DNA from 3 places in the Methylorubrum sp. GM97 genome. Region 3 is predicted to be linked to each of the others. Evidence: predicted binding sites of a transcription regulator. Region 3 holds the regulator's gene; each other region holds the start of a gene.

Region 1 (9,393 bases), 140 kb from region 3:
CGCCGTGATGCCCGTCCGCTCCAGGCGGGCGGAGAGATCGGCGAGCAGGGGCGCCTCGCCGCCATGGAGATGGGCGGCGCCGGTGATGTCGATCACCAGCCCATCGGGCGGGTCGAGGGCGACGATCGGCGCGTAGCGCTGGCACCACAGGCCGAGCCGCGCCAGGGCCGCCGCATCCGCCTCGGGATCGGCGGGGACGAGGTGCAGGCCCGGCACCAGCGCCCCGGCATGGGCCGCGCTCATCCCCGGCCGCAGGCCGAGGCGGCGGGCGGCGGCGTCCACGCCGGCCAGAAGGCGCCGGGCACCGTCCTGCGCCACGGTGGCAAGGGGCTCATCCGGCGGCGCGGTGCTGGACCCGCTCCGGCGCAGCCGGTCGGTCGGCCAGGACGGCAGGTACAGCGAGACGACCCTGCGCATCGCAAGCCTCCACGATCCAAGCCCCCGGCGCCCCACCGCGGCAGCGCTGCAAGTCGAGCCGCCAGCGCGGCCGGCCCATTCGACGGTTCGTTCCTTCCGAAGGGGCGGGCGCCACCCGCCAGCGGGTTCGCGCGGCGCTGGGCTCCGGCTCGACGGCCTCCCCCGCGCAGAGGCGGTGGACGACGAGCGCGGTGACGCCCGAGCCCTCCGCCGCGAGCTGGAGCCGGCGGGAGGGGGTGAGCGTCATGCGGGTCAATTCGCCGACGACGCCGGCCAGCCCCCGATGGCGCAGGCCCTCCTCCATGGCGGGCAGCACCTCGGCATCCCGCCACGTCTCGCAATAGACCACCCGGTCGGGATGCAGCCCGACCCGGGCGAGCGCGGGAGCGAACAGATCGCGGCTGTGCAGGCACCACAGCACCGGCCCGTCGAGCCGGGCGAGGATGCCGCCGGCAAACAGCACGGCGCTAGCGGCGTAGCGCCCGCGCGGGCCGCCCTCATGGATCTGGTGGAGCGCCCCGAGGGCCAGCCCGCCACCGGGCAGAGCCGCGTCGAGCCCCGTCACCCCGAAGGGGAGGGCGCGCGAATCCGCCGGTTCGCTGCCGGCCCCGGTGCGGTCCGTCAGGCGGCGAAGCGCATCCAGCGTCGGCACGTCGGGAGATCGGGGAGGGGCATGGGTGCGGGTTCAGGGGCTCGGGAGGGTGTCGCTCAGAACAAACAGTGAACGCACCTGAGCTGTAACCCGTCAACCGCCCTCGCGTTGCCATCCCTGTTGAAAATGCGGATTTTATTCCGACCAAACCCTTGACCCCGGATTGATGGAGTCGGCGACGCATCAAGCCCTGCACGCAAAGCGGGTGCGACGGCTTATCTCACGCAAAAGCGCATGCCGACCCGACTTGAGCGCAACAAATCCAGGCGCTGTTGCCCATGAACGACAGACGTTTGCCCCCACCGTTCTATCGTATTGTCTGCCGGGGACTTTGCCGGAGGTTATCGTATGGGATGCGCAATCTGCGTTTTTCCCGCGAGCCCTCTAGATTAATCAGGGTCATGAGTGACCAGTCATGAGTGACGCACGACCCACAGGCCGCCGGCCCGTCATTCTCGTCGTCGAGGATGAACCCGACGAGCGCTACCTCGCGGCCGAGCTGCTGGAGGAGAAGGGCTTCGAGGTCATCGAGGCCGAGACGGCCGAGCGTGCGCTCGACATCCTGCACCAGCGGGGCGACGGGATCGACGTCGTGTTCTCGGACGTGCGCACGCCGGGCACGATCGGCGGCTTCGAACTCGCACGGATCATCGGCGTGACGTGGCCGCGTATCCGCCTGCTGCTGACCTCGGGCGACGCGGGCGACCAGCCGAGCGACCTGCGCGTCACCGCGACCTTCATGCCCAAGCCCTGGCGGGCCCCGGAAATCCTGACCTGGCTCGAAGAGGCCGCGGGGCTCAGGGAGCCGCCGGAAGGCTGAGCCGCGGCCAATTCATCGCGCCATCAGATGCCCCCTCTCCCCGCAGGCGAGGAGAGGGGGAAAAACAGCCTTACGCCGCCGCGACGGTCGCCTTCACGATCCGGTCCGGATCGCGCACGGGCTCGCCGCGCTTGATCGTGTCGACCACTTCCATGCCCTCGATCACCTTGCCCCACACCGTGTACTGGCGGTCGAGGAAGCGTGCGTCGGAAAAGCAGATGAAGAACTGCGAATTCGCCGAGTGCGGGAAGTTGGTGCGCGCCATCGAGCAGGTGCCGCGCACATGCGGCTCGGCGTTGAACTCGGCGTTGAGGTCGGGCAGCTCCGAGCCGCCCGAGCCGGTGCCGGTCGGGTCGCCGGTCTGGGCCATGAAGCCGTCGATGACGCGGTGGAACGGCACGCCGTTGTAGAAGCCCTGGGTCGTCAGCGTCTTGATCCGCTCGACGTGGTTGGGGGCGAGGTCGGCGCGCAGCGCGATGACGACGCGGCCCTTGGTGGTCTCCAGGACGATGGTCTCGTTCGTCTCTGCCATGAGTTAAATTCCCTGTCCTCTGGGTCCGTCGTAGATGAAGCGCAGCGCCAGGGGGCGCCCCGCGATGGCTCCGCCGAGAGCCGGTGTGACCCGGACCGGCGTGCAGCGGGCGATCGCGTCGCGCGTCGCCCGAATCAGGATGTCCCGGGCCCTCGTATCGCCCGGCGTGTTCGCAAACGGCGTCTTGGCGAAGGTGATCTGCGGCATGCCGATCACCGAGCCGTCCCGGCGCAGGGAGAGACGCGCCGTGATCTCCACGCGCTCGAACCGGCTGAGCCCTTCGGGCGCCTTCCAGCAGGCGGCGAGCGCCGGGTAGAGCGCCTTCAGGGTATCGGCCGGGGCCGCCGCCGTGTCACCGGCGGGCAGCGGCACATGCTGCGTACCCCGCAAGGTTTGGGGCAGGGTGCGCCAGGGTTCAATGCCGTCGAACGCATCGGCCCCGCCCGCCATGATCGGGACGAGGCAGGCCGCGAGGATGCAGACCCCGCGGCGCGATGGCCGGCGGGCCGCTATTGGCCGCCTCCGGCGAGCGTCATCTTCACGATCTTGTCGGGGTTCTGCACGGAGCCGTTATCGGCCTTGGAGCCCTTCTTGATCTTGTCGACCACGTCCATGCCCGAGGTGACGACGCCGACGACCGTGTAATTGTTGTTCAGGAAGTCCGCGTCGCCGAGGCAGATGAAGAACTGCGAGTTGGCCGAGTTCGGGCTGCCCGAGCGGGCCATGCCGACCGTGCCGCGCTTGAACGGCGCGGAGGAGAACTCGGCGGGAATGTTGGGCAGGGTGGAGCCGCCGGTGCCGTTGCCCTTGGGATCGCCGGTCTGGACCATGAAGCCGTCGATCACGCGGTGGAACTTCAGGCCGTCGTAGAAGCCCTGGCCGATCAGCGTCTTGAGCTGCTTGACGTGCTTGGGCGCGATCTCCGGGCGCAGCTCGATCGTGACCCGCCCGTCCTTGGTCTCGAGAAGCACGGTGTTCTCGCCGGCCCGCGCCGGGGCGGCGAAGAGCATGGCGGAGAGGGCGAGTCCGAGGACGGCGTGGCGGCGATTCATGCGGTCTAAAGCTCCGTGGTGGGGATCAGGATCGGGCGGAATCAGGATTTGGCGAAGCGGGCGGCAAGCCGCGCGGCGACGACCGACGGCACGAAGGGGGAGACGTCGCCGCCCATGGCCGCGATCTGGCGCACCAGGGTCGCGGTGATCGGGCGCACGCCGGTGGAGGCGGGCAGGAACACGGTCTGGACCTCGGGTGCCATCGCGCCGTTCATGCCGGCGAGCTGCATCTCGTAATCGAGGTCGGTGCCGTCGCGCAGCCCCCGGATGAACAGGCGCGCCCCGCAGCGCCGGGCGGCCGTGACGGCGAGGTCGTCGAAGGTGACGACGTCGAGGCTCGCGCCCTCGGCCGCGGCGAGCGGTTCGCAGGTCTCGCGCAGCAGGGCGGCGCGCTCCTCGGCCGTGAACAGCGGCGCCTTGCCCGGATGCACGCCGATGGCCAGCACCAGCCGCGGCACGAGGCGGCAGGCCTGTCGCACCACGTCGAGATGGCCGTTGGTGACCGGATCGAAGGAACCGGCGTAGAGCGCTGTACGGGTCGTCACGGGAACGGGCCTAGAGCATTTTCCCCGCAAACGGAACCGCCGCCAACAGAAACGGGCGCCCCGGAGGGCGCCCGCGCGAACGCGATGGGGTCGGGATCGAAGGCCCCGGCGGGAATGGAACGCTCCGCCGGCCTCCCCAGCCTCAGTACGTGCCGAACCCGAAGTTCAGGCCGACGCGGGCCAGAGCGCCCTCGGTGCGGGATTCGATGTTGTAGCCGACGCCGGGACCGCCCGTGCTGCGGATCAGCACCGTGCGGCTGCCGAGGTCGTAGCGCAGGTACTCGGCCTTGACCGTCATCTGCAGGGACCCCGTGAGATCCAGGAAGGAATTGGCCGGGATCGCGTACTCGATGCCGCCGCCATAGGCGTAGCCGGTCTCGAGCCCGGAGCGGGCGCCGGCATAGGTCACCGGCGTTCCCGTGCGGAAGACCGCGGCCAGCGTGGTGGTGCCGTAGGCGAAGCCGCCGGTGCCATAGACCAGGACGCGGTCGAAGGCGTAGCCGACACGGCCGCGCACGGTGCCGAGGAAGTCGAGGTCGGCGGCGTAGACGTTGCGCAGGACGTTCGGGTTGATGGCGGGGCGGAAGATCGTCTCGGTGCGGCTGCGCGCCAGATCGAGGTACTGCGCGTCGGTCTCGAAGCCGAAGACGAAGCCGGTGCCCGGCGTGAGCTGGAAGTTGTAGCCGGCCTGACCACCGAAGCTGAACCCGTCCTTCGGCAGGGCGACATTCGCGCGGCGCAGGTCGTTGGTCACGTTGGCCTGGAGCGCACCGATGCCGGTGGTCCGCAGCGTGTCGCTCTCGGTGTAGGCGTAGCCGCCGTTGGGACCGAAATAGGCGCCCGTCCAGGCAAAAACCGGGATCGGCGTGAAGACCGGCGCCTCGGCGCGGCGCGGCAGGTCGGCGGCCAGCGCAGTCCCGGAAAGGAGGATGCCCGCGAGGCCGGAGAGGATCAGGGAATTGCGCAAGGCTCGAACCGAAGGTGTGAGGAAAGCCGCACTTTCTCTACCGACGGTCGGGCCTGGAAACTATGATATAACGGCAACACCAATGTTACGGCAGCGATATAACGCCATTACTTCGGTTTAATACTGTAATTCCAAAAATAATCCTCGATCACAAAACTTTGATCGAGCCTTCTGCCGAGCTGCGGAAGGGGCCCGTTTCGCCCCCTCCGCAGCCCCTTCGATCAGACTGCCTCTTCGCCGTTCTCGTTCTCGTCCTCGCCCTCGATATGCTCCACCGAGACGACACGCTCGGCCTTGTCGGTGTTGAACACCGTCACGCCCTGCGAGGCGCGGCCGACGATGCGGATATCGTCCACCGGCACGCGGATGAGTTGGCCGGCATTGGTGACCAGCATGATCTGGTCCGACGCCTCGACGGGGAAGGAGGCGACGAGGTTGCCGTTGCGGGCGTTGACCCGCATCGCCGTGATGCCTTTGCCGCCGCGGCCCGAGGTCCGGTACTCGTAAGACGACGAGCGCTTGCCGAAGCCGCGATCGGACAGGGTCAGCACGAACTGCTCCGCGGCCCCCATCTCGTTGTAGCGCTCCAGCGAGATCGCCGAGGCTTCCGAAGCCTCCTCGGCCTCGGCCGGCTCGGCCTCCGCCTCGCCCGCGTCGCCGATCACCGCCCGGCGCATCTTGAGATAGCCGGCTCGCTCTTCGGGGGACGCGTCGAAGGCGTTGAGGATCGCCATCGAGATGACTTTGTCGTCCTGGGCGAGGTTGATCCCGCGCACGCCGGTCGAGTCGCGGCCCTTGAAGACGCGCACATCCTCCACGGGGAAGCGGATGCACTGGCCAAGCGCGGTGGTGAGCAGCACGTTCTGCTCCGGCCGGCAGATCTCGACATGGACGATGTGGTCGCCCGGATCGAGCTTCATCGCGATCTTGCCGTTGCGGTTCACCGTGGTGAAGTCCGACAGCTTGTTGCGGCGGACATTGCCGGAGGCGGTGGCGAACATCACGTCGAGCGTGTCCCAGGACGTCTCGTCCTCGGGCAGCGGCATGATGGTCGAGATGCGCTCGCCCTCGTTCTGAAGGTGCAGGATGTTGACGAGCGCCTTTCCCCGAGCGTTCGGCGCGGCCATCGGCAGGCGCCAGACCTTCTCCTTGTAGGCCTGGCCCTGGTCGGAGAAGAACAGCACCGGCGTGTGGGTGCTGGCCACGAACAGCCGGGTGACGAAATCCTCGTCGCGGGTCGCCATGCCGGAGCGGCCCTTGCCGCCGCGGCGCTGGGCCCGGTAGGTCGAGAGCGGCACGCGCTTGACGTAGCCGGCATGGGACACGGTCACGACCATGTCCTCGCGGGCGATCAGATCCTCGTCCTCGACGCTGAAGTCGGAATCGATGATCTCGGTCTTGCGCGGGGTGGCGAAGAGCGCGCGCACCTCGGCCAGTTCCGTCTTCACGATCGCCTGGATACGGACGCGCGAGCGCAGGATGTCGAGATAGTCGGCGATCTCGTCGGCGAGCTTCTTCAACTCGTCGCCGACCTCGTCACGGCCGAGAGCGGTGAGGCGCTGCAGGCGCAGGTCGAGGATCGCGCGGGCCTGGATCTCCGAGAGCCGGTAGGTGCCGTCCTCGGCCACGCGGTAGCGCGGATCGTCCACCAGCGCGATCAGCGGGGCGATGTCGTGGGCCGGCCAATCGCGGGCCATCAACGCCTCGCGGGCGGTGTTCGGATCCGGCGAGGTGCGGATCAGGCGGATCACCTCGTCGATATTGGCGACCGCGATGGCCAGACCGCACAAGACGTGGGCCCGCTCGCGCGCCTTGTTGAGCAGGAACTTGGTGCGCCGGGAGACGACCTCCTCGCGGAAGTCGTTGAAGGCCAGCAGCAGGTCCTTCAGGTTCATCAGCTCGGGGCGGCCGCCGTTCAGCGCCACCATGTTGCAGCCGAACGAGGATTGCAGCGGCGTGTAGCGGTAGAGCTGGTTCAGCACGACCTCGGCCATGGCGTCGCGCTTGATCTCGACGACGATGCGCATGCCGTCGCGGTCGGATTCGTCGCGCAGGTCCGAGATGCCCTCGACGCGCTTCTCCTTGACCAGCTCGGCGATCTTCTCGACCAGCGTCGCCTTGTTCACCTGATACGGGATCTCGGTAAAGATCAGCGCCTCGCGCTCCTTGCGCAGCTCCTCGATATGGGACTTCGCCCGCATGATGATCGAGCCGCGGCCCGTGGCGTAGGCCTGCCGGGTGCCGGCGCGGCCGAGGATCAGGCCGCCGGTCGGGAAGTCGGGACCGGGCACGATCTCGTTGAGCGCCTCGATGGTCAGGCTCGGATCGTCGATGAGGGCGATGCAGGCGTCGATCAGCTCGCCGAGATTGTGCGGCGGGATGTTGGTGGCCATGCCCACCGCGATGCCGCCCGCGCCGTTGACCAGCAGGTTCGGGAAGCGGGCCGGCAGGACCGTCGGCTCCTCGTGCTCCCCGTCGTAGTTCGCTTGGAAATCGACGGTGTTCTTGTCGATGTCCGAGAGGAGCGCGCTGGCGGGCTTGGCCAGACGCGATTCGGTATAGCGCATGGCCGCGGCCGGATCGCCGTCGACCGAGCCGAAATTGCCCTGCCCGTCGATGAGCATCAGGCGCATCGAGAAGTCCTGGGCCATGCGGACCAAGGCGTCGTAGATCGATTGGTCGCCGTGCGGATGGTACTTACCGATCACGTCGCCGACGATGCGGGCCGACTTGACGTAGCGGCGCTCGGGCAGGTGCCCGCTCTCATGCGCCGCGAACAGGATGCGCCGGTGCACCGGCTTAAGGCCGTCGCGCGCATCGGGCAGCGCGCGGCTCACGATCACGCTCATGGCGTAATCGAGGTAGGACCGGCGCATCTCGTCGGTGATGGAGACGGGCTTGATGTCGGTCGCGGGCGGGGGCGTGCCGGCGCCGGGTTGGTCGTTGTCGTCTGCCAACGTCGCTCTCTCGGGTTCTCGTTCGGTCGCCCATGGCGGAACGCCAACGGACGAAGACTAGCAAGGACAGGTCAAAGGGCCGCCAATCCCAACCGCTCCCCTCATCCTGAGGTGCCGCGAAGCGGCCTCGAAGGATCCTCCCGATCCGCGCGTGTTCTGGAGGATCCTTCGAGGATTCCGCTTCGCTTCAGCACCTCAGGATGAGGGGGGAGAAGTGGGATGACCCGCTGCCTGCCAAAGGCCGTCGTCTCAGTTACTTAAATATGAATTCCGAGGGGCTTGCACAACATCCGCGAGCCTGTCGGCGGTGCATTGCCGGCTCGTCAGGGAACCCGCGCCAGAAGCGCCTCGGCGGCGGCCAGATCTTCCGGCGCGTTGAGGTTGAGGAAGGGATCGACGGGCTCGACCGGCCAGGACGCCACCGCCGCCCCGTGCCGCTCGATGAAGCCGCCGACGCGCCGCTCGCCCGAAGCGAGCCAGCCCCGCAAATCCTCCCGCAGGGCCACCGGCCAGAGCGCGCTGGTGAAGTGGCGCCGCTCGCCCGAGGCCGCGAGCGCGATCGGCTTGCCCTCCGCCGCCGCGACCGCGACGAGACACGCGACGAAATCCTCCGGCAGGAAGGGCGCGTCGCCCGGCACGCTGACGATGTGTGTGAGGCCCGCTTCACCGGCGGCTTCCAATCCGGCGAGGATGCCAGCGAGCGGCCCCGGATGATCCGGCACGGTGTCGGGCAGGACGGGGCCGGAAAACGCTGCGCGGAAGCGGGCCGGATCGCCGTTGGCGCTGAGCGCGAGCCCGCCGGCGCATTGCGGGCCGAGCCGCTCGGCGACCTGTTCCAAGAGGGTGCGTCCGGCAAGCGTGCGCAGAGGCTTGTCGCCCCCGCCCATCCGCCGCGACAGGCCGCCGGCCAGGATCAGGCCCAAAACACCCGGCCCGATACCCGACCCGGGGACCGGAGCGGGACTCACTCGATGACGATCTTCGGCGCCGCGCGGCCGGCTGGCGCGCCGCTGAGGTTGGCCCAGAGTTTCCCGGCAATCTCGCGATAGATCTTGGCCTGCGGCCCGTCCGGATCGGTGGCGACCACGGGGCGGCCGGCATCCGAGGTCTCGCGGATCGCCATGGTGAGCGGGATCTCGCCGAGGAAGGGCACCTCCAGGCGCTCCGCCTCGTGGCGGGCGCCGCCATGGCCGAAGATCGCCGAGGCCGCCCCGCAATTCGGGCAGATGAAGGTCGCCATGTTCTCGATCACGCCGAGAATCGGCACAGAGACCTTGCGGAACATCGTCACGCCGCGGCGCGCATCGATCAGCGCCAGATCCTGCGGCGTCGAGACGATGACGGCGCCCGACAGCGGCGTGGCCTGGGCCATGGTGAGCTGCGCGTCGCCGGTGCCGGGGGGCATGTCCACGATGAGCACGTCGAGTTCGCCCCAGGCCACGTCGCGCAGC
Region 2 (9,393 bases), 580 kb from region 3:
GGGTGTTCACGCAGTATCCGGGATGGTCTCGGTCGAGGAGAAAATTGCTCTGGGATCCGCGGCCGCCGCCTTCGATGAGTAACGCGTCCCACATGCGAAACAGGAGGTTTCCCGTCCCGCTTCTCGTGCCCTACCGGACAAAACGTGAGTACCGCCCAGGGGATCGATGGTTCGGATGGACCGTTATGAGCCGTCTCGTCAATCCACCAAGCTAGCTGTTCAGAATGCCGTTTGCATCTAGCATATCCGCTTTCTGTGGCGAAGCAGACATTGGAAAGCCTCGGGCTCAATGTCCGCAAGGGTTGAGGAGTTCGCACCCCGCTTGTTCAGCTGTGTGCCAATTTCGTTCTCTAATGGGTCAATGGGCGGCAGCTCGATCCAGAGCGTTCGACGCTTTCGGGTGCCTGCGTTCTCTACGTGCTCGTGCGGCACTTGATGGGGTCAGCTGGGTGCAAAGCGGCTCGGTTGAAAGCGCAGTCGGCGCAAGGCCGCATGCTACAGAATCGGCGCCATCTTCTGCTCCCTCCCTCGGGCGTCGCTCCCGCTCGGGAGCTCGGTTCGGCCTCCTGTCCGGTGATGTCAGCCGCTACGCAGGTCGGAACTCGGTGCCCTGCCGCAGCATCGCGTGCATGATGATCGCTAGCCGGCGCGCGAGCGCGATGCGAGCCTTGCGCATCGTCGAGCGCTTCGCGATGGCCAGAGCCCAAGCCTTCAGCTTCAGGGGCTGCCTGCAGCGCGTCAGCATCACGTTGGCGGCTTCGTACAACAACGTTCTGACCCGCCGGTCGCCGCACTTCGAGATGCTGCCGGTGTAGTCGACCTCGCCCGACTGGTAACGCCGTGGGACGAGCCCGAGATACGGCCCGACGTCGCGAGAGCGTTTGAAGCGTTCCGGATTATCGATGGCTGCCGTGAAGGCGAGCGCGGTGAGCTGACCGACGCCCGGGATCGTCATCAACCGCCGGCAGGCATCTGAGGCTCGGACCATCCGCTTGATATCTGCGTCGATGGCGGCGACAGCCGCCAGCACAGCAGTTCGCGCTCCGATCAGGCCGCGCATGGCGGCGGACAGTCCGGCGATCCCCTCGCTCGAACGCAGAGCCTGCTCGATGAAGACAGGGCTGAGCGCCCGCGGCAGCCGCACACCGAACACGACGGCAAGACCGCGGATCTGGTTCTCCAGCGTGACCCGCTGGCCGACCAGCTTCTTGCGTGCGATGATCAACGACCTCACAGCGTGTGCCGGCAGCGACTTCACGTGGACCGGCTTGAAGAAGCCGGTTCGTGCCAGGTGAGCGAGGCCGCGCGCATCGTTGCGGTCGGTCTTGTGCGTCGTAAGCGACTTCAAGGCTTGGTAAGCCTGCCGGCTCTCAACGCAGACGACCGGCACACCATGGTCGGCCAAGCCGTGGAACAGCATCGGAGCCATCCGGCCTGTCTCGAACACAACCCGACGACAGGCGGGCGCCTTCGCGAGTTCCTGCGCGATGTCGGCAGGCGCAGAGGCCACCTTCGCCTGATGGGTAACTACTCCCTCGCGGTCGACCACGCAGACGTGCGTCTCCTCCATCGAGACATCCAGGCCAGCGAAATACTCCATGATCAGCCTCCTCTTCCGGCAGCGGAGCCGATCCTAGCGACTTCCGCAGAAGAGCTGCCGCCCATTACCCGATGTTGAAAAACTCGTGTCGGATTTGGATCGAGTGCTGAGCGGCCGCGCGCCGGTCCGGCGTAACTGGCGGCATGCCTAATTCGAATCCGACCATCGGCGAACTCTTTAAGGCCAAGGCCATCACCGACGAGCAGGTGAACGCGGCGGTAGAGGTGTAATTTTCGGATTTAGAATCGGGCATCTTTCCGATTACTGATGGATATATCGTCGATGTCGATGCGGCGGTTGTTCAGCATTTATGGGCCGGTCACGCCATCGCCAACGCGGAGTCGAGCCTTGGCCTGAAGCGTGTCGCCGTCCGCACCGCGATCTTGCTGGCGCGAGCGCAGAAGGCGTGAGGAAGATTGGCCGGTAAGCCTGAAGCAACCCGGCCACCCTATGCCGTCGGCCCCGCTATCAGCCGGCAGCCGTGATGCTCCTTCCCGAACTTGCGCCCGATCTGCTGCCGCCTGGGTCCGCCGAGTGGCGGAAAGCCTTCGACGCCCTGCGCCCCACCTCCTCACCGTGCGGCTATCTCGGCGCCACCGCCTGGGCGAACATCCACCAGGCCTGCACTAATTTCATCGAGCGCTTTGGCTCCGAGGCCGTACGCCTGGGCTGGACCGCGCCACAGATCTTCGGCGTCCACCCCCAGCACGGCACGCTCCACATCGACTGGTGCGGGGTGATGATCACCGGCGGGCATAAGGTGATCGGCAGTGAGCCGAGCCGGATCCAATTTGGCAATGTGAGCGGATACCGGAATACGGCCGGCGCACCGACCCGCATGCGGTCTGGGAATTCGCGGCCCGTCGCGAAGGGAAATAACCGAAGCCCCTGGCGACACGCGAGCCACGCACCTCGCGTACAGTTCGGTGCGCCTTGCAGCACCTCAGCGGACAGGACGATGTTCTCACCTTTGTGAATGAATTATATGTTCAGAATGCCAATGGTGGTCCCAGCAGTACGTTGCAGGGCAGGTGCCGTGGTTGGACTGTTGCTCATGGTTGCATTCGCATCGGGCGCCACGATGATGGCTTCGAGCGATCGTCACGCCAGCATTGTATGGGCAGGTCTCTCTGCGCTCGGGATCGCAATTTTCACCGTGGGCTTCGAGTGATGAGTGCTGCGTGTTTGCCCCGCGTCGTTGGCCGCGATGATGCAATCTCCGCCATCAGTTAGGAAACATCCTCATCAGGCCTGCGCGACCGGTAGCTCGTCCACCTGCGTCGTGTAGCATTGCGTGCGCATCTCAAACTTTTTCGTCCATGTGCGCCGCTGCTGCGCTAGCCTGGCCCGCGTCGGCACGACGCTGCCGCGGACGAAGCGGACGTTGCAAGCGTCCATTGCACCCATCACTCGTGTCGAGCGTTCGCGGTCGAACCGGCCGATCAGCGCCCGCTGCGAGGCCGCCAGCGGCACGAGGTCAACCGTCACCACGCCGGCCTTCGAGTAGCGCCAGGGTGGGCAGCCCTGCTCACGCCAAGTCCGCGCCACGCCGTGCAGCGCCGCCGGGATCAGAGCCAGCGTGTCGTTCGTCGCTTCCGGCAGCGTCACCACCGTCGAGATCGAGCGCATCGGCTCGCCGCGGTCGTGCTCGCTCGTGTGATAGAAGATCGTGATGTGGTTGGTACCGAGCCCTTCCCGCCGCAGCTTCTCGCCGAGCCGAGCCGAGCCGAGCCGAGCCGAGCCGAGCCGAGCCGAGCCGAGCCGAGCCGAGCCGAGCCGAGCCGAGCCGAGCCGAGCCGAGCCGCGTGCGCGGCGACCGCCTGCCCCAACTCGGCCCGCTCCGTCACCCGGCCGGAGAATGAGCGCGTCACAGCGCAGCTCTTGCGCCGGGCCGGCACGAGTTCAAGCCCGAGGCAGGACACGCGCGGCCACCTCCAATCCGGTCGCGCAGGCGTGCCTCGGCGCTGCTCATCGGCCTTGGCCAGCGCGGGAGATGTGCCAGCGGATGGTGAAGCGCACCACGCCCCAGACGTTGACCTCGGCCAGTTCCTCCAGTGCGTAGATGGGGAGTTCGGATTTATCGAAAGAGAGGTGCGCGCGGTTGCCTTCGACCACCATGCGCTTGATCGACATCTCGCCATCGACGGCCGCCACGACGACACTGCCGTGGCCGGGCTTCAGGCTGCGATCGACGCAGGCGAGATCGCCGTCGAAGATCCCAGCATCGCGCATCGAGTCGCCGGCAATGCGCCAGAGGAAGGTAGCCGGCGGGTTCGGCACGAGCCAGCGCGGCAGCTCGAGGGCGTTCTCGGGGAAGTCGTCGGCCGGTGAGGGAAAGCCCGCGCAGAGCGACGGCCCCATCCGCGGCACACGCACGGTGGAGAAGCCCTGGTCCGTTAGCTCATCGACCCGAAACAGGCTCACGCTGTGCTCTCCCTGGGGTCAGAACGAAAAGAGAACAAGCAGTCCGGCGGTTCCGGGTCAACGCGAGCGAAAACGTGACCGTGCCGCCCTGTGGAAAACGTGGACAACGCTTAATCGGGGCTTGGTGAGGGAAATCGGCTATGGCGATGAAGACGACCTTCCTCGTGCAGACCTTCGTGCTGAAGCGGAAGCGGCTGCTCCCAGGCGAACGGCAGGTCTCACCGACGAGCAGCGGTGCGATGAAGCGGGCGGAGGCGATGGCGACGCGCATGCCAGGGACGGCCGCCCTGCAGATCATGGCCGACGACGAGACGGGCGAACTAGAACGCGCGACGATCCTCGGCCAGTACGGCGACGTGCCTGACGATTTTGCCGAAAGCCTGCAGGCGGCCTGACCATGGAAAGGGTGCGGCGGGTCGGGGCCTACCTGCAGGTTCAGGACGGCGACGGCTGCCGCCACCTCCTGCGCGTCTCCAGCGTCCAGGCGGTCAGCGACACCGACCTGATGCACAACGAGACCTTCATCACTGCGGCGGGCAAGACGATCCGCTTGCCTCAGGCCCTCGACGAGATCCTGCCGCTGATCTCTCCCGGCGAGCGGTTTTCCGCCGAGGACAAGCCGGAGCCGTGGCCTTTCTGATCTGAGGCGACCGTACGGGAGATCTACGAGACCGTCGGGGAACAGGCTGCGGAGGCCGGCGCCAGCGATGACGACCGCATGGCCGAGGTACGGAAGCGGATGCTCGCGGCGGCGAGAGTCTGATACGAAAAACCCCGCCGCGGCTGAGCCGGGCGGGGCTGGGGCTGATGGGGAGTTCGGCGGGTCAGCTCTCAGCGCTGACCTTCCAACTGATGTTGCAGGATCGCGTCAGTAGAACATGAAGTCGGAGGCGTGAAGGGTCGGCGTGCCGTTCAAGAGAGCGAGCACAGACGGACCGGCTGCACCGGTGCCGTCCGCATCGTATAACAGATAGCCGCTATCTTTGTTGTAGAGCACCGTCGGCGCCGCCGAAGTGACATCAGGGCCTTCGATGAAGCTCACGCCAGTAACGAATTGGTTGACAGCGGTACCGATCCCGAAAGCGGTTGCGTTCAGCTGGATCTTATCCTCACCGGGCGTGAAGTCGAAGAAGAAGTGATCCGCCCCCACTGAAGTGGTCCGCCCTGAGGTATGGCTTTTGAGCCAGATGAGGACGGACAGATGGGAACGAAGCGGCACAAGCCGGAAGACGTGGTCGCCAAGCTGCGGCAGGTGGATGTTCTGGTCTCGCAGGGCCAGAGCGTGGCGGAGGCGATCCGGGCCATCGGCGTGACGGAAGTGACCTACTACCGCTGGCGCAAGGAGTACGGCGGCCTGAAGAGCGATCAGGTTCGACGGATGAAGGACCTGGAGGTTGAGAACCAGCGGCTGCGCAAGGCGATTGCGGATCTCACCCTCGACAAGCTGATCCTGCAGGAGGCCGCTCGGGGAAACTGACCAGCCCCGCGCGCCGACGCGCCTGCATCGCGCATGTCATGAACGTCCTAGACGTCTCCGAGCGCCGCGCCTGTCGGGCGCTCGGGCAGCATCGCTCGACGCAGCGCAAGGTGCCGCGGGGAAGAGAGGATGAGGCCGCGCTGACAGCCGACCTCGTGGAACTGGCTCGCCAGTACGGGCGCTACGGCTACCGGAAGATCGGTGCATTGCTGAAGGCGGCGGGCTGGTTCGTCAACGACAAGCGGGTCGAACGGATCTGGCGGCGCGAGGGGCTGAAGGTCCCGTCTCGGCAGCCCAAGCGCGGCCGCATCTGGGACGGGGATGGTTCCTGCCTGCGATTGCGGGCGGAGCGTCGCGATCACGTCTGGTCCTACGACTTTGTCGAAGCCCGCACGCACGAGGGCCGCAAGTTCCGGATGCTGAACGTGGTCGATGAGTTCACGCGGGAGTGCCTAGCGATCCGCGTCGCACGCAAGCTGAAGGCGGCGGACGTGATCGACGTGCTGTCCGACCTGTTCATCCTGCGCGGCGTGCCCAGCCATATCCGCTCGGACAACGGTCCGGAGTTCATCGCCAAGTCCGTGCAGGCCTGGATCACCGGTGTCGGCGCCAGAACAGCCTACATCGCACCCGGCTCGCCATGGGAGAACGGTTACGTCGAGAGCTTCAACGCACGACTACGGGACGAGCTTTTGAACGGTGAGATCTTCTACACGCTCAAGGAGGCGCAGATCGTGATCGAGAGTTGGCGTCTACACTACAACAGCGTGCGCCCGCACGCCTCGCTCGGCTACCGACCACCGGCCCCGGAGGTGTTCGTGCCGGCCTTCACCGCTTGGCCGGCTGCGCTCACTCGGTCGGCTCCGCCGGCCAAGCGACCCGTGGAGCAAAGGCCGACCCTGCACTAACTTAGAACTTGGACCACCGCGTGGGGGCCGATCACCGTGGGGTCGGTAGCCCTTCGTGGCTAAGGCATCAGCGTAGCGTTCAGCACTGCCGTCTGCGGAACAAGCCGCAGGTTCTCGGTTTCCTCACTGATCAAGCGAGGATGCATGCACGACGACAGCGCTCAAGATGTCAGCCCCGCCCGCAACCGTCGGGGCTGGTTAGCTCCTGCCCTGATCGGCTCGGCAGCTGCCCTTGGGATCACGGCGCTCTACTCGGCCGCGAAGGCGCGTGAGGCGGAGGATCGCTACCCGCCCATTGGCCGCTTCATAACGGTGAACGGTGTGCGCCTGCACTACATCGAGCGTGGGGAAGGCGAACCCTTGGTCCTCATCCACGGCAACGGCACTATGGCCGAGGACTTCCTTGTTAGCGGCATTGTTGACGAGCTCGCCGAGCGTTACCGCGTGATCATCATCGACCGGCCCGGCTACGGCTACAGCGAGCGTCCACGGGCGCTCTGGACGCCACGCGCTCATGCCAGGCTCTACCAAGCAGCCTTGAACCGTCTCGGCGTGTCACAGGCGGTGGTGCTTGGACACTCATGGGGCAGCTTGGTCGCGGTGGCCCTTGCGCTCCAGGCTCCGCAGCTCGTGCGGAGCCTCGTGCTGGCCTCCGGCTACTACTACCCAACGCTGCGCGCCGACGTCTTCCTGTTCTCTCCACCGGCAATCCCAGTGATCGGAGATGTGATGCGCTATACCGTGTCACCAGTGATCTCGCGCCTGATCCTGCCGAGCCTGATTAAGGCTATGTTTGCGCCGGCCGAGGTACCAGAGCGCTTCGACAAGCTGTTCCCGAAAGCGCTCATGCTCCGGCCTTCACAGCTGCGTGCGGCTGCCGAAGACGCCGCCCTGATGACGCCGGTCGCCGTCGAGCTTCAGCAGCACTACCGCGAGCTGAGGTTGCCGGTGGTGATCATCACGGGTGCGGAAGATCAGATAGTGGATGTTGGCCGCCAATCCGAGCGGCTGCACAGTGAGGTGGCGAACAGCGAGTTCGTCGCTGTTCCGGGCATGGGTCACATGATCCACCACCTCTCGCCCGAACAGGTGATCAGAGCCATCGATCGAGCGGCAGAGAGGTCGCCGGCCAAGATCCCTTGAGGAGCTTCCATCTCAAAGCGCCGTCGCTTGATCGATGTGTAGCCCGGTGGCAGCGACCTCGTCAGGGGCGAGGACATCACCGGTCGCTTCCGCCACATAGTCTGCAGCGACACTATGGCGCTGTTGTCCGTTACGGCAGCTTCATCCGATTCCTACTTTCCACCCCACTCGGACCTTCCGCCAGTTCTCATAAATTCCGAGATTGCGATCCCTTACAGATCGTTCGGCTTGCCGCCTCGACGTTCGATCTTGATAAAGAAGCGGACCTACAGCCCAGAATCTGCGCACGGCTTATTGCATCATTAGTAGATGCTTCCTGCCTCCAGTCATGCGCTTTCGATGTAACACTCATGCTTTACTGGCGCAGGGCTTGTCCCTCGAATGCGCTTCATCTTATGTGCCTGCCAACGTATTCCGCTCAAACACATAGTTGCTCGTACAGGTGCGCCGGCCCAGATCGATATAAAATGGCGTTCGTTGCCTGCCCAATCCGGCCAAGCTATTGGTTATTGCAAATGACATTGCAGCTGTACGCTGCAATGATACAGTAATTTTTTACCTTGATTCGGTTTGGTGCTCTCCGGGCAGCCAAGCTGGCAGCGTGCTGGGAGCTTGTCATGAAGCTCATCCTGGTCTCCGTTGGTATCTTTGCGGGCCTCATGGCGTATTTTCCGACGGAGGCTAACGCGGCCGTGTGCGCACGTGGTGTTTATCGAGCAGGTTGTGTCGGTCCGCGTGGTGCGGTTGGAGTCCGACGCGGGGTGTATGGCCCACGCGCAGTGGGGATCTACCGACGCGGATACTATGGACCTCGGGCATTCGGGGGCCGGCGCTGGTGAGATCCGACTCCGTCTCTTCAGCGGGCAGCAGTGCCGCTAATCCCTCGATACGTGTTCGCTTCAGCTAAGAACTTGGTGCCACTTTGGCTTCGAAGCTTCTTAAACGAAGACAGGTGCTGGTGGACCTATTAGCCGAGTAGGTAGCAGATCAGATCTGTCATGATGCGCCTGAAATCAACGGGCCACTCACAGGAGGCGAACATGAACGTCACTCGACGGATCTTTGCCGCAGGCGCCGCTACAATCCCCTTCGTCGGAGCAGGCCTACCCATCAGCCGAGCGAGGGCCACAGAGCAGGATGCACCGATTATTGGCAGCCAAGCGGCGGCCGATCCGCTGGAACTGGCAATAGACGCCTACATCTACGGCTACCCGCTCGTTACCATGGAGTTGACCCGGCGCGTTCTCACAAACGTGGTCGCGCCTGAGGGTAAGGGCGCTCCGATGGGCCAGTTCGCCAGCATGCGGGAGTACCCGAACGCCAAATTTCGCGCCGTCACCGCGCCGAATGCTGACACACTCTATTCCAGCGCCTTCCTCGACGTGGGCCAAGAGCCCCACCTCCTCACCATCCCGGAGGAAAACGGGCGCTATTTCCTCATGCCGATGCTGAGCGCCTGGACGAATGTCTTCGCCGTGCCGGGCAAGCGCACTACGGGGACTGGACCGCAGACCTACTTCATAGCAGGACCCGGCTGGAGCGGCAGTGTGCCGTCTGGCGCCAAACTGATCCAGGCACCGACCAATTTGATCTGGATCCTAGGCCGGACCTACTGCACGGGTACGCCCGAGGACTACACGGCTGTGCACGAGTTGCAGGATCGTTACAGACTTATCCCAGCGAGCGCGACCGGTAAGACATACACGCCCGCTCCGGGTCGGGTCGATCCAAGCATCGATATGAAGACGGCCGTGCGCGAGCAGGTCAACCGCATGGACGCGGCGACCTACTTCAACTTGCTGGCCTCCCTGATGAAGGATAACCCACCGGCGCTCGCGGAT
Region 3 (9,393 bases):
CGGAGGCGCTGCTGGGTCCGAGTTTCCAGATGTCGTTCGGCGCGGTCGCCGGCCTCATCGCCTGTGCGCCGCTCATCGACGGGCGGGTTTTCCGAACCCACAGTTCGTCGCGGATCGCGCGGTCCGCGTCCTGGGTGGCGAAGGCGGTGGTCGGAACGCTGGCCACGACGCTGGTGGCGCAACTCGCCACCGCGCCATTCGCGACCTACCACTTCCAGACCGTGCAGCCCTTCGGCCTCGTCGGCAACGCGCTGACGCTGCCGCTCGTCTCGCTCGCGGTGATGCCCGCGGCGGTACTCGGAATGCTGGCCTACCCCTTCGCCCTCGACCGTCCGGTCTGGTGGCTGATGGGGCTCGCGGTGCGCGGCATGCTCGACATCTCCGCCTGGATCGCCGGGTTCGGGCAAGCCAACGTCGTGCTGCCCGCGTTCGGAACGGGCGCCCTGATGCTGCTCGCCGCCGCCCTGCTGCTGGCGACACTTCCCGTGTCGCGGCTGCGTCTCCTCGCCCTCGTGCCGGCGGGGCTCGGTATTGCCCTCGCCGCGAGCCCGATCCGCTACGACATTTATATCGACCGGGACGGGGCCGGCGCCGCGGTCCGCGGCAAGGACGGGCGCCTCGTGGTTCTCGGACGCCCGCCCGGCTTCGTGCTCGAACAATGGTTGAAGGCCGATGGCGACGGGCGCCCTCCGGAGGCCGCCACTGGCGCCGCCGGGCCGCGCTGCGACCGGATCGGCTGCACCCTCACGGCGATGGACGGGCGCGCCGTCGCTCTCGTCATGGACAAGCGTGCCTTCGCGGAGGATTGCGCCCGGGCCGACATCCTCATCACCCGACTGCGTGCCCCGCCGGGCTGCGCCGCACCGCTGATCGCCGACCGGACGTTCCTGGCGGTGCGGGGCGCCACGGCGATCCGCCTCGGAACGGAAGGGCCTGAAATCGTCACCGCCCGCGGGGCCGATCAGCCGAAGCCCTGGCAACCCCGGCCTGCCAGCGCGGCGACGCCGGCAATTGAGGCGGGCCCCCAACCTTCCAATGATCCAAGTGCGGCGGATCCATCAGACCCGCCGCCCTCCGAAAATCCTCAGTAACGGCGCACGAGGCTCACGAGCTTGCCCTGGATGCGCACCCGATCGGGCCCGAGCACGCGGGTCTCGTATGCCGGGTTGGCAGCTTCCAGCGCGATCGACGAGCCGCGGCGGCGAAGGCGCTTGAGGGTCGCCTCCTCGTCGTCGATCAGCGCGACGATGATGTCGCCATTGTTGGCGGTCTCCTGTTTGTGGATCACCACGAGGTCGCCATCGAGAATGCCGGCCTCGATCATCGAATCGCCGCGCACTTCCAGCGCGTAATGCTCTCCACCAGACAGGAAGTCGGGGGACATCGAAATCGAATGGCTCTGGCTCTCGATCGCCGAGATCGGCACGCCGGCAGCGATCCGGCCCATCACCGGCACCATCACCGATTGGCCCTTGCCGTCATGGGCCTGAAGCATGGGAGGCTTCGGCGCGGCGGGCTTGGCCGAAAGACCGCCCTCGACCACGCTCGGCGTGAAGCGACGCGGCTCGGACGATGCGGGCTTGGCCGCCGGCATGTCGGGCATGCGCAGGATCTCGATCGCCCGCGCCCGGTTCGGCAGACGGCGGAGAAACCCGCGCTCTTCCAGCGCCATGATCAGGCGGTGGATGCCGGATTTGGATTTCAGGTCGAGCGCGTCCTTCATTTCGTCGAAGGACGGCGGCACACCGCTCTCCTGCATCCTCTGCTGGATGAACTGGAGCAGTTCGAGTTGCTTGCGGGTCAGCATGCGGCACCTGCTGTCGACCGCGGGCCGGGGGCGCCGCAGAATCGTTGAAAACAAAGCACGAACAGCCTAGACGTTCCTCTCCTGTTCCGCAAGCATCCCTCCGGAAGCGACAGAGGCGGCGGAGCTGTCGCCCCGCCGCCTCTCACGTCGTGCCGTGCCTCGGGATCAGGCCGGGATCACATCCACGATCTCGTAGGTGTCGGGGTCGATGATGACGATGTCGTCCCCGACGAGAATGAACTGCAGGCCGCGATAGGCCGGCACGACCGAGAGGATCGCCGGAGGCAGCGGGTGCAGCGAGACCGAGCGCGGGATCGCCGTGCCGACGCGGACGGCGAAGTTGACGTTCGTGACGGCGCGAACGCTGGAACGGGAGATCGACTGGCGGAACTCAGTGCGCTGCGTCGAGCTCAGGTTCCTCGAGGCGCCCCGTGCCTCGACGGCCGTGCCGCGACCACCGCGCTCGCCGCGTTCACCCGCAGCATCTCGGCCGCCGCGCTCGCCCGGCCCGTCACGGCCATCCCGTCCACCGCGCTCGCCCGCGCCGCTGCGGTCGGGCTGCCCGGACTCGCGGTTGCCGCGCTCGCTCGGCTGCTCGGCGCGGGCCGGGCCGCCCTCGCGCCCGCCACGGGCGCCCGGCTCTCCCGCCTCGCCGCCGCGTGCCGCCCCGCCGCTCTCGCCGCCGCGGGCAGCGCCGCCGACATCGGCGCCGCCACGGGCACCGCCAGCGCCGCCGGCCTCGCCCGCGCCGCCCCGTGCTCCGCCGGCCGCACCGCCGCCCACGCCGCCAGCGCCTCCGCCGGCACCACCAGCACCGCCTGCGCCCATCCCGGCACCTCCAGCGCCAGCACCCCCAGCGCCGGCACCTCCAGCGCCGGGGCCCCCGCCGCCGCCAGCACCGCCGCCGCCGCCTTGAGCGAGTGCGGTCGCCGCGCCTAACATCAGAATTGCGGCCGTCGCCGTACTGCGAAAGAGTTTCGTCATGTTCCGTCCCTGTCTTTTCTCAGCGACCGACCTGGTGCCGAAGCTAGGGACGCAACGGCAGCCCTCGGAAAACCGTTCCCGGCGGATGCCATCCGGTTGTTTGTTCAGAGCAATCGCGGCGATGCACGAACGGATACGGTGACGGCTGCCGGCAGTCCGGAACGTAACCGTTGATGTGCTTGGCAAAACTCGGACGGCAGTATCGCACTTGAGCCAACACGCTTGCTGCGCCGGGCCCGCTCCTTCGCGGGCGGAAGGCCGTGATACGGTGGCCGGTATGATATGCCAGCTGCCGTCCCGGAGCGCGGGGGCGATGGGCTCGGTGAGTCCAACGCTCTAAGCGTGGGAGCGCAACGTTCTCCGGCATCTGTCATGGAATGGCCGCCGACCGCGTCGGCGTGGGGCCGGTGTCGGTGAGATACCGGCCTCTGATAAGGGCTCACGGCCGCTCGCGGGCCGGACAATCAGGGGAAACGCATGCTGGACACCAGCGCTGCCGCGCCGCCGCTCGACGAGGCCGCCGACCGCCGCCGCCGCATCATGGCCATCGTCGGTTCCTCATCGGGCAATCTCGTCGAGTGGTATGACTTCTACTGCTACGCCTTCTTCGCTCTCTACTTCGCCCCGGTGTTCTTCCCGGAGGGTGACGACACGGGCCAGCTCCTGAAGTCGGCCGCGGTCTTCGCGGTGGGCTTCTTCATGCGGCCGATCGGCGGCTGGCTGTTCGGGCGCATCGCCGACCGTCTCGGGCGCAAGACCTCGCTGATGATCTCGGTGCTGATGATGTGCGGCGGCTCGCTCGCCATCGCCCTGCTGCCGACCTACGCGACCGTCGGCCATCTCGCGCCGGTTCTTCTCGTGATCGCGCGCATGGTGCAGGGCCTTTCGGTCGGCGGCGAGTACGGCACCAGCGCAACCTACATGAGCGAGGTCGCGACCAAGGGGCAGCGCGGGTTCTTCGCCTCGTTCCAGTACGTCACGCTGATCGGCGGCCAGTTGCTCGCGTCGCTGGTGCTCGTCGTACTCCAGAGCGTGCTGACGGCCGAGCAACTCACGGCCTGGGGCTGGCGCATTCCCTTCGTGATCGGTGCGCTGGCCGCCGTGGTTGCCCTGTTCCTGCGCCGCTCGCTCTCCGAGACAATGAGCGCGGAGAACAAGGATTCGAAGGAAGCCGGAACACTCTCCGGTCTGCTCAAGCACTGGCGGGCCTTCGCCGTGGTGCTGGCCTATACGGCCGGCGGGTCGCTGTCGTTCTACACCCTCACGACCTACATGCCGAAATACCTCTTCAACACCGCCCATATAGACAAGGTGACTGCGTCGCAGATTACGACGGTGGCACTGTTCGCCTACATGGCGATCCAGCCCTTCTTCGGCTGGCTCTCTGACCGGATCGGCCGGAAGACGAACATGCTGCTGTTCAGCGGCCTCGGCATGGTGATGATCGTGCCGTTGATGACGGCCATCGGCACCACCACCGATCCCGTCCTGTCCTTCGGCCTCATCATGACCGGGCTCGTCGTGATCAGCTTCTACACCGGCATCAGCGGCATCGTGAAAGCGGAGCTGTTCCCGACCCAGGTGCGGGCGCTCGGCGTCGGCTTGTCCTACGCGGTGGCCAACTCACTGTTCGGCGGCACGGCGGAGGCGGTCGCGCTCTGGCTCAAGCATGTCGGCGCGGAGACCAGCTTCTTCTGGTACGTCGCCGTGATGCTGGCGATCTCGTTCATCGCTTCACTGGTGATGCCGAACCCGAAGCGCCACGGCTATCTCGACGGGGACGGCACCGTGGAGGAGGCGCTGGGACGCAAGACGAGCCCGGTTCTGGCCTGATCGGCGCGAGGGTGTCGTTCCGGACATTGATCCGGAACGACACCCTCGCCTCGTGTTGGCGCATCGTCTTTTTCGAAACGCCGAGAGCCACCGCTCGGGGCGGTGCCTTGAGCTCAGCCGAGGCGCAGGATTGCCCGCGCCTCGGCCGGCGTCGCCGGCCGGGCGCCGTGCTCCGCGCAGATCCGGGCGGCCAGACGGACAAGGTCGGCATTGCCATCGGCGAGCCGCTCCTTCGAGAGGCGCACGTTGTCCTCCAGGCCCGTGCGCACGCCCTGCGCCCCCCGCGACACGGCCCAGCCCATCACCGGGCTTTGGAAGCGGCCGATGCCGAAGGCGCCCCAGGTCGCGCCCGGCAGCAGGCGTCGGGTCTCCGCCAGCAGGATGTCGAGCAGGTGCGGGTCGGGTGGCAGCGCGTTGCGGATGCCCATGACGAACTGGAGATGGGGCTCGGCGCCGATCACGCCCTCGTCCACGAGACGGCGCGCGTTGTGGATGTGAGTGAGGTCGAACACTTCGATCTCCGGGCGTACGCCCTCTTCCCGCATCCGCCGGCCGAGCGCCGTGAACGAGGCTGCCGGGTTCTCGTAGACGCCCTCGCCGAAATTGACCGAGCCGGTGGTCAGCGAGGCCATGTCCGGCCGATGGATCAGGCAGGCGCCCCGCTCCACCGGATCGGGGCCCGACCCACTCGTCGAGAACTGCACGATCATGTCCGGGCAATGCCGGCGGATGCCCTCCTGCACCTGTCCGAAGCGCTCGGGATCGAGCGACGGCCTCTCGTCGTCTTCCCGGACGTGGATATGGGCGAGCGCCGCGCCGGCCTCGTAGGCGGCGTGGGTCGATTCGATCTGCTCGGCGGGCGTGATCGGCACGGTCGGGTTGTCGGACTTGCGGGCGACCGAGCCGGTGATCGCGACGGTGACGACGACGGGTCTCATCGCGGCCGGCCCCTCAGCCCAGCGCCTGTTCGACCGCGCGGCCGCAGGCCTGCGTGTCGGCGGTGCCGCCGAGATCGCGCGTGCGCAAACTCCGCTCCGAAAGCACTCGCTCGATGCCGGCGACGATCTCGGCGGCAGCCTCCCGCTCGCCGAGATGCTCCAGCATCATCGCCCCCGACCAGATCTGGCCGATCGGGTTGGCGATCCCCTGTCCGGCGATGTCGGGGGCCGAGCCGTGCACCGGTTCGAACACGGACGGATAGAGCCGCTCGGGATTGATGTTGCCCGAGGGCGCGATGCCGATGGTGCCGGTGCAGGCGGGCCCGAGATCGGAGAGGATGTCGCCGAAGAGGTTCGAGGCGACCACCACGTCGAACCGGTCCGGGTTCAGCACGAAATGCGCGGTCAGGATGTCGATATGGTACTGGTCCCAGCGGATCTCAGGGTAGCCCTCGGCCACGGCCCGCACCCGCTCATCCCAGAACGGCATGGTGATCGAGATGCCGTTCGATTTGGTCGCCGAGGTGAGGTGACGCTTGGGCCGACTCTGCGCCAACGCGAAGGCGAACTTCAGCACGCGATCGACGCCGTGGCGGGTGAACACCGATTCCTGAACCGCGAACTCGCGCTCGGTGCCGGCGAACATCCGCCCGCCCGCGTTGGAATACTCGCCCTCGGTGTTCTCGCGGACGACCCAGAAGTCGATATCGCCGGGCTTGCGGCCGGCCAGCGGTGAGGGCACGCCCGGCATCAAGCGGACCGGGCGCAGGTTGACGTATTGGTCGAACTCGCGCCGGAACTGGATCAGCGAGCCCCAGAGTGAGATGTGATCGGGCACGCGCTCGGGCATGCCGACGGCGCCGAAGAAGATCGCGTCGTGGGAGCCGATCTGCGCCTTCCAGTCCTCGGGCATCATCCGCCCGTGCGCCTCGTAGTAGTCGCAGCTCGCGAAATCGAACCAGTCCTGCACGATCTCGAAGCCGTGGCGGGCGGCGGCCCGCTCCAGAACCCGAACGCCCTCCGGCATGACTTCCTTGCCGATGCCGTCGCCGGGGATCACCGCGATCCGGTAGCTGCGCTTCGTCCCGCCCATGGTGGTCGCCTTCGTGTCCGCCCCGGCGTCTCACTTGCGCCAGTGTCTCGCGGCGTCAATGGCGGGAGGAGACAAGCGGGGACTCCGCTGCCGGTCGAGGCGCGTTCGGATTCGGACGTGGGGGTGGGGGCCGGGGCTCAGTTGATCGAGCCGGTGGTCTCGCCGGGGCAGGTCTCCTGAGCGCGGGCGCGCAGGACGCGCTTCAGACGCAACGGCTGCGCGCCGTCGGCACCGTTCAGCGTGCCGACAAGCGCGTCGGATCCGGCCGTGCCGCGGAAGCTGACGAGACCGGCGCTCGTCTCGACATGGAAGGCGACATCCTTCGTGCTGTCGTCGATCGACACCGCGGTCTCGATCGGGGCAGGCAGGCCCGCCCCCTCGTAGACGAGGTTGTCGCCCTTGGGCCAGCGCTTGAGCGTGATGCGCCGGCCGGCCTGCGCGCCGTCCGCCGGCATCGTGCAGAGATCGGCGTAGACGTAGGTGCCGGAGACCCAGCTCGTGCGCGCCTCCGCCGGCAGGGCGGCGAGACCGGCGATCGTCAACCCAGCGACCAGGCCACCGAGGAGACCGGAGCGTGCGTGGTGGCCGGCTGACGACATGTCGATCCTTCCTGTCCGGCACCATGTCGGTGCCCGGAACGGAAAGGCTCAGGCCCTATCCCGTTCCGTTGCTATCGGATTGCAAGGTGCGCGCCAGCACCTGCCGGATGTCACGCGCCGGCGCCCTGCCATGCCTCGTGTCCCGCCCGGTCGAGAACGGCGAAATCCTCTTCGCTCAGGGTGAGGGTTGCGCCCGCAGCATTCTCGGCGAGGTGGCGGGGATCGCCTGTGCCGGGGATCGGCAGCATCACCGGCGATCGCTTCAACAGCCATGCGAGGGCGACCGCGCTGCCGCTCGCGCCGAGACGCCCGGCGATCGATTCCAGGGCCGAACCGGGGCCGGCCAGCGATCCCTTGTCGAGGGGCGCCCACGGGATGAAGCCGATGCCGTGCCGCTCGCAATGCGTCAGCACCGCCTCGCTGGTACGATCGACGAGATTGTAGCGGTTCTGCACGCTCGCCACGGGGAAGAATTTTTGGGCGGCCTCGATGTCCTCGACCGAAACCTCGGACAGGCCGACATGGCGGATCAACCCCTCCTCCCGCATCCGGGCGATCGCCTCGAACTGCACCTCGCGGGGGCAGTCCGGGCCGATTCGATGGAGCTGCCACAGGTCGATCCGCTCAAGACCGAGCCGCCGCAGGCTCATCAGCACGCATTGGCGCAGGTAATCGGGATTGCCGACCGGCTGCCAGATATCGGGCCCGTGCCGCGTCAGGCCGCCCTTGGTGGCGATGACGAGCCCCTCGTAGGGGTAAAGCGTCTCGCGGATCAGATCCTCGCTGACGAAGGGGCCATAGCTGTCGGCGGTGTCGATCAGGTCGATCCCGAGGCCGGGCACCGCCCGCAGGGTCGCCTTCGCCTTCTCCCGGTCGGGCGGGTCGCCCCAGATGCCGGGCCCGGTGATGCGCATGGCGCCGAACCCGAGTCGGTGAACGGTGAGATCCCCGCCGATCGCGAAGGTGCCCGATGCTTCGACGCTCGCCATGCCCGTGTTCCTCTCGCAGCCTTCGCGCTGACGGGAGAACCCGAAAGGCCGCTGCCGGGTCCGTTGGCGGCGCAGGGCGCTTCAGAACTCGCGGATCAGCCGCAGAGCCGCGACGAGCCCGGCGTCACGGTCCGTTCGGAACTCGACACCGAGGCCGGCCTGGAGGCTCGTCAGTTCCGAGAGCCGGCGGTGGATCTGGGGAATGACGAGGGCGCGGGTGCGGTCGTCCCCGGCGATGTCCTGCCTCAGGTTGACTTCGAGCCCCAGCACCGTCTCCGGATCGAAGTCGTAGAAGACGGAATGGTTGAGGAGCAGCGCGGTCGGTCCGAGCCGGCGCAGGCCGACCTGCCGCAGCCCGGCCATGCTCAGCATGCTCCAGTGCGCGTCGAAGCGGTATCCGGAGATGTAGAGCAGCGAATTGCGGAACGTCGCGCTGCCGCGCTCGACTTGGCCGAGATACTGCCAGCCGTGGATCCAGCGCCCGCCCGCCCCCGTGCCGAAGGTGCCCTGGAGGGCGAACTTGACCTGCGTCAGGCGCCCGTCCTCGAACGGAAGCTCCAGCTCGAACGACTGGCCGTCGGCGTAGGCGTATTCGAGTTCGGGGGCCCAGTCCGTCGGTCCCCGGTCCAGCGGCCGGACCGCCAGGACGTTGACCTCGCGCTCCCCCGCCCGTGCCCCGAGCGGACGCAGCAGGTCGAACACCATCGGTTCGGGGATGCGCGGGTTCTCCGCCGCAAGCGGATCGGCCCGGGCGATGGCCGGTAGGGCGGCGCAGGCGGTCAGGGCCAGCGCGACGCTCCGGATCATCGCCTCCCTCGGGCCGAGCCCCAACGCCGCTCGGCCCGCCGCGAGGGCGAGCCGATCGAAAAGGCCGTGACGGGAGCGGGCGGCACCGGTCTCAGGGTCCGTGCGTCTCATGTGGCAACGTTCGGCCCCGTGGCGGAGCCGGCCGTTGGTAGACGCTGACGGGTGGACCGCTAATCCGTCCGCTCGGTGGGGCCGTCAGGCGGCCCGGATTGCAGCGAGGAAGTCCTCGACCTCACGCCGCACGTTTTCGGACTGCGTCGAGAGTTCGGACGAGGCCATCATCACCTGCTGCGCGGCCGATCCGGTCTCGCTCGACAGCGCCTGTACCTGCGCGACGCTCATC

Evidence for each region. The regulator LexA, encoded in region 3, represses DNA repair genes until DNA is damaged. The targets are predictions, from matches to a motif close to TGTTCNNNNTGTGTTCNG.
Region 1: MSPGM_RS23710 (ImuA family protein) is a predicted target of LexA. The motif match lies at 1,127-1,144, and genes of this name have one in related genera.
Region 2: MSPGM_RS01670 (LexA family protein) is a predicted target of LexA. The motif match lies at 4,044-4,061, and genes of this name have one in related genera.

The regions. Positions count from the first base shown of each region.
Region 1 covers NZ_AP025942.1:5,102,831-5,112,223, reverse strand. The annotation lists gene MSPGM_RS23715 (DUF6504 family protein) at 1-417, opposite strand, end outside; gene MSPGM_RS23710 (ImuA family protein) at 332-1,069, opposite strand; gene MSPGM_RS23705 (response regulator) at 1,485-1,889, shown strand; gene MSPGM_RS23700 (peptidylprolyl isomerase) at 1,960-2,421, opposite strand; gene MSPGM_RS23695 (hypothetical protein) at 2,425-2,871, opposite strand; gene MSPGM_RS23690 (peptidylprolyl isomerase) at 2,931-3,473, opposite strand; gene coaD (pantetheine-phosphate adenylyltransferase) at 3,515-4,018, opposite strand; gene MSPGM_RS23680 (outer membrane protein) at 4,161-4,985, opposite strand; gene gyrA (DNA gyrase subunit A) at 5,207-7,942, opposite strand; gene mobA (molybdenum cofactor guanylyltransferase MobA) at 8,266-8,910, opposite strand; gene MSPGM_RS23665 (Mrp/NBP35 family ATP-binding protein) at 8,907-9,393, opposite strand, start outside.
Region 2 covers NZ_AP025942.1:345,472-354,864, reverse strand. The annotation lists gene MSPGM_RS01690 (IS110 family transposase) at 587-1,600, opposite strand; partial or broken gene MSPGM_RS01685 (hypothetical protein) at 1,744-2,010, shown strand; partial or broken gene MSPGM_RS01680 (hypothetical protein) at 2,085-2,479, shown strand; partial or broken gene MSPGM_RS01675 (DUF4113 domain-containing protein) at 2,846-3,522, opposite strand; gene MSPGM_RS01670 (LexA family protein) at 3,569-4,024, opposite strand; gene MSPGM_RS01665 (hypothetical protein) at 4,165-4,419, shown strand; gene MSPGM_RS01660 (hypothetical protein) at 4,422-4,664, shown strand; gene MSPGM_RS01655 (hypothetical protein) at 4,893-5,174, opposite strand; one part of gene MSPGM_RS01650 (IS3-like element ISMex5 family transposase) at 5,226-5,490, shown strand; one part of gene MSPGM_RS01650 (IS3-like element ISMex5 family transposase) at 5,490-6,409, shown strand; gene MSPGM_RS01645 (alpha/beta fold hydrolase) at 6,554-7,552, shown strand; gene MSPGM_RS01635 (DUF1254 domain-containing protein) at 8,593-9,393, shown strand, end outside.
Region 3 covers NZ_AP025942.1:5,238,516-5,247,908, forward strand. The annotation lists gene MSPGM_RS24250 (ComEC/Rec2 family competence protein) at 1-1,091, shown strand, start outside; gene lexA (transcriptional repressor LexA) at 1,085-1,807, opposite strand; gene MSPGM_RS24260 (DUF1236 domain-containing protein) at 1,973-2,635, opposite strand; gene MSPGM_RS24265 (MFS family transporter) at 3,269-4,624, shown strand; gene MSPGM_RS24270 (3-keto-5-aminohexanoate cleavage protein) at 4,738-5,562, opposite strand; gene MSPGM_RS24275 (tartrate dehydrogenase) at 5,576-6,655, opposite strand; gene MSPGM_RS24280 (hypothetical protein) at 6,793-7,254, opposite strand; gene MSPGM_RS24285 (aldo/keto reductase) at 7,365-8,243, opposite strand; gene MSPGM_RS24290 (hypothetical protein) at 8,325-9,161, opposite strand; gene MSPGM_RS24295 (methyl-accepting chemotaxis protein) at 9,246-9,393, opposite strand, start outside.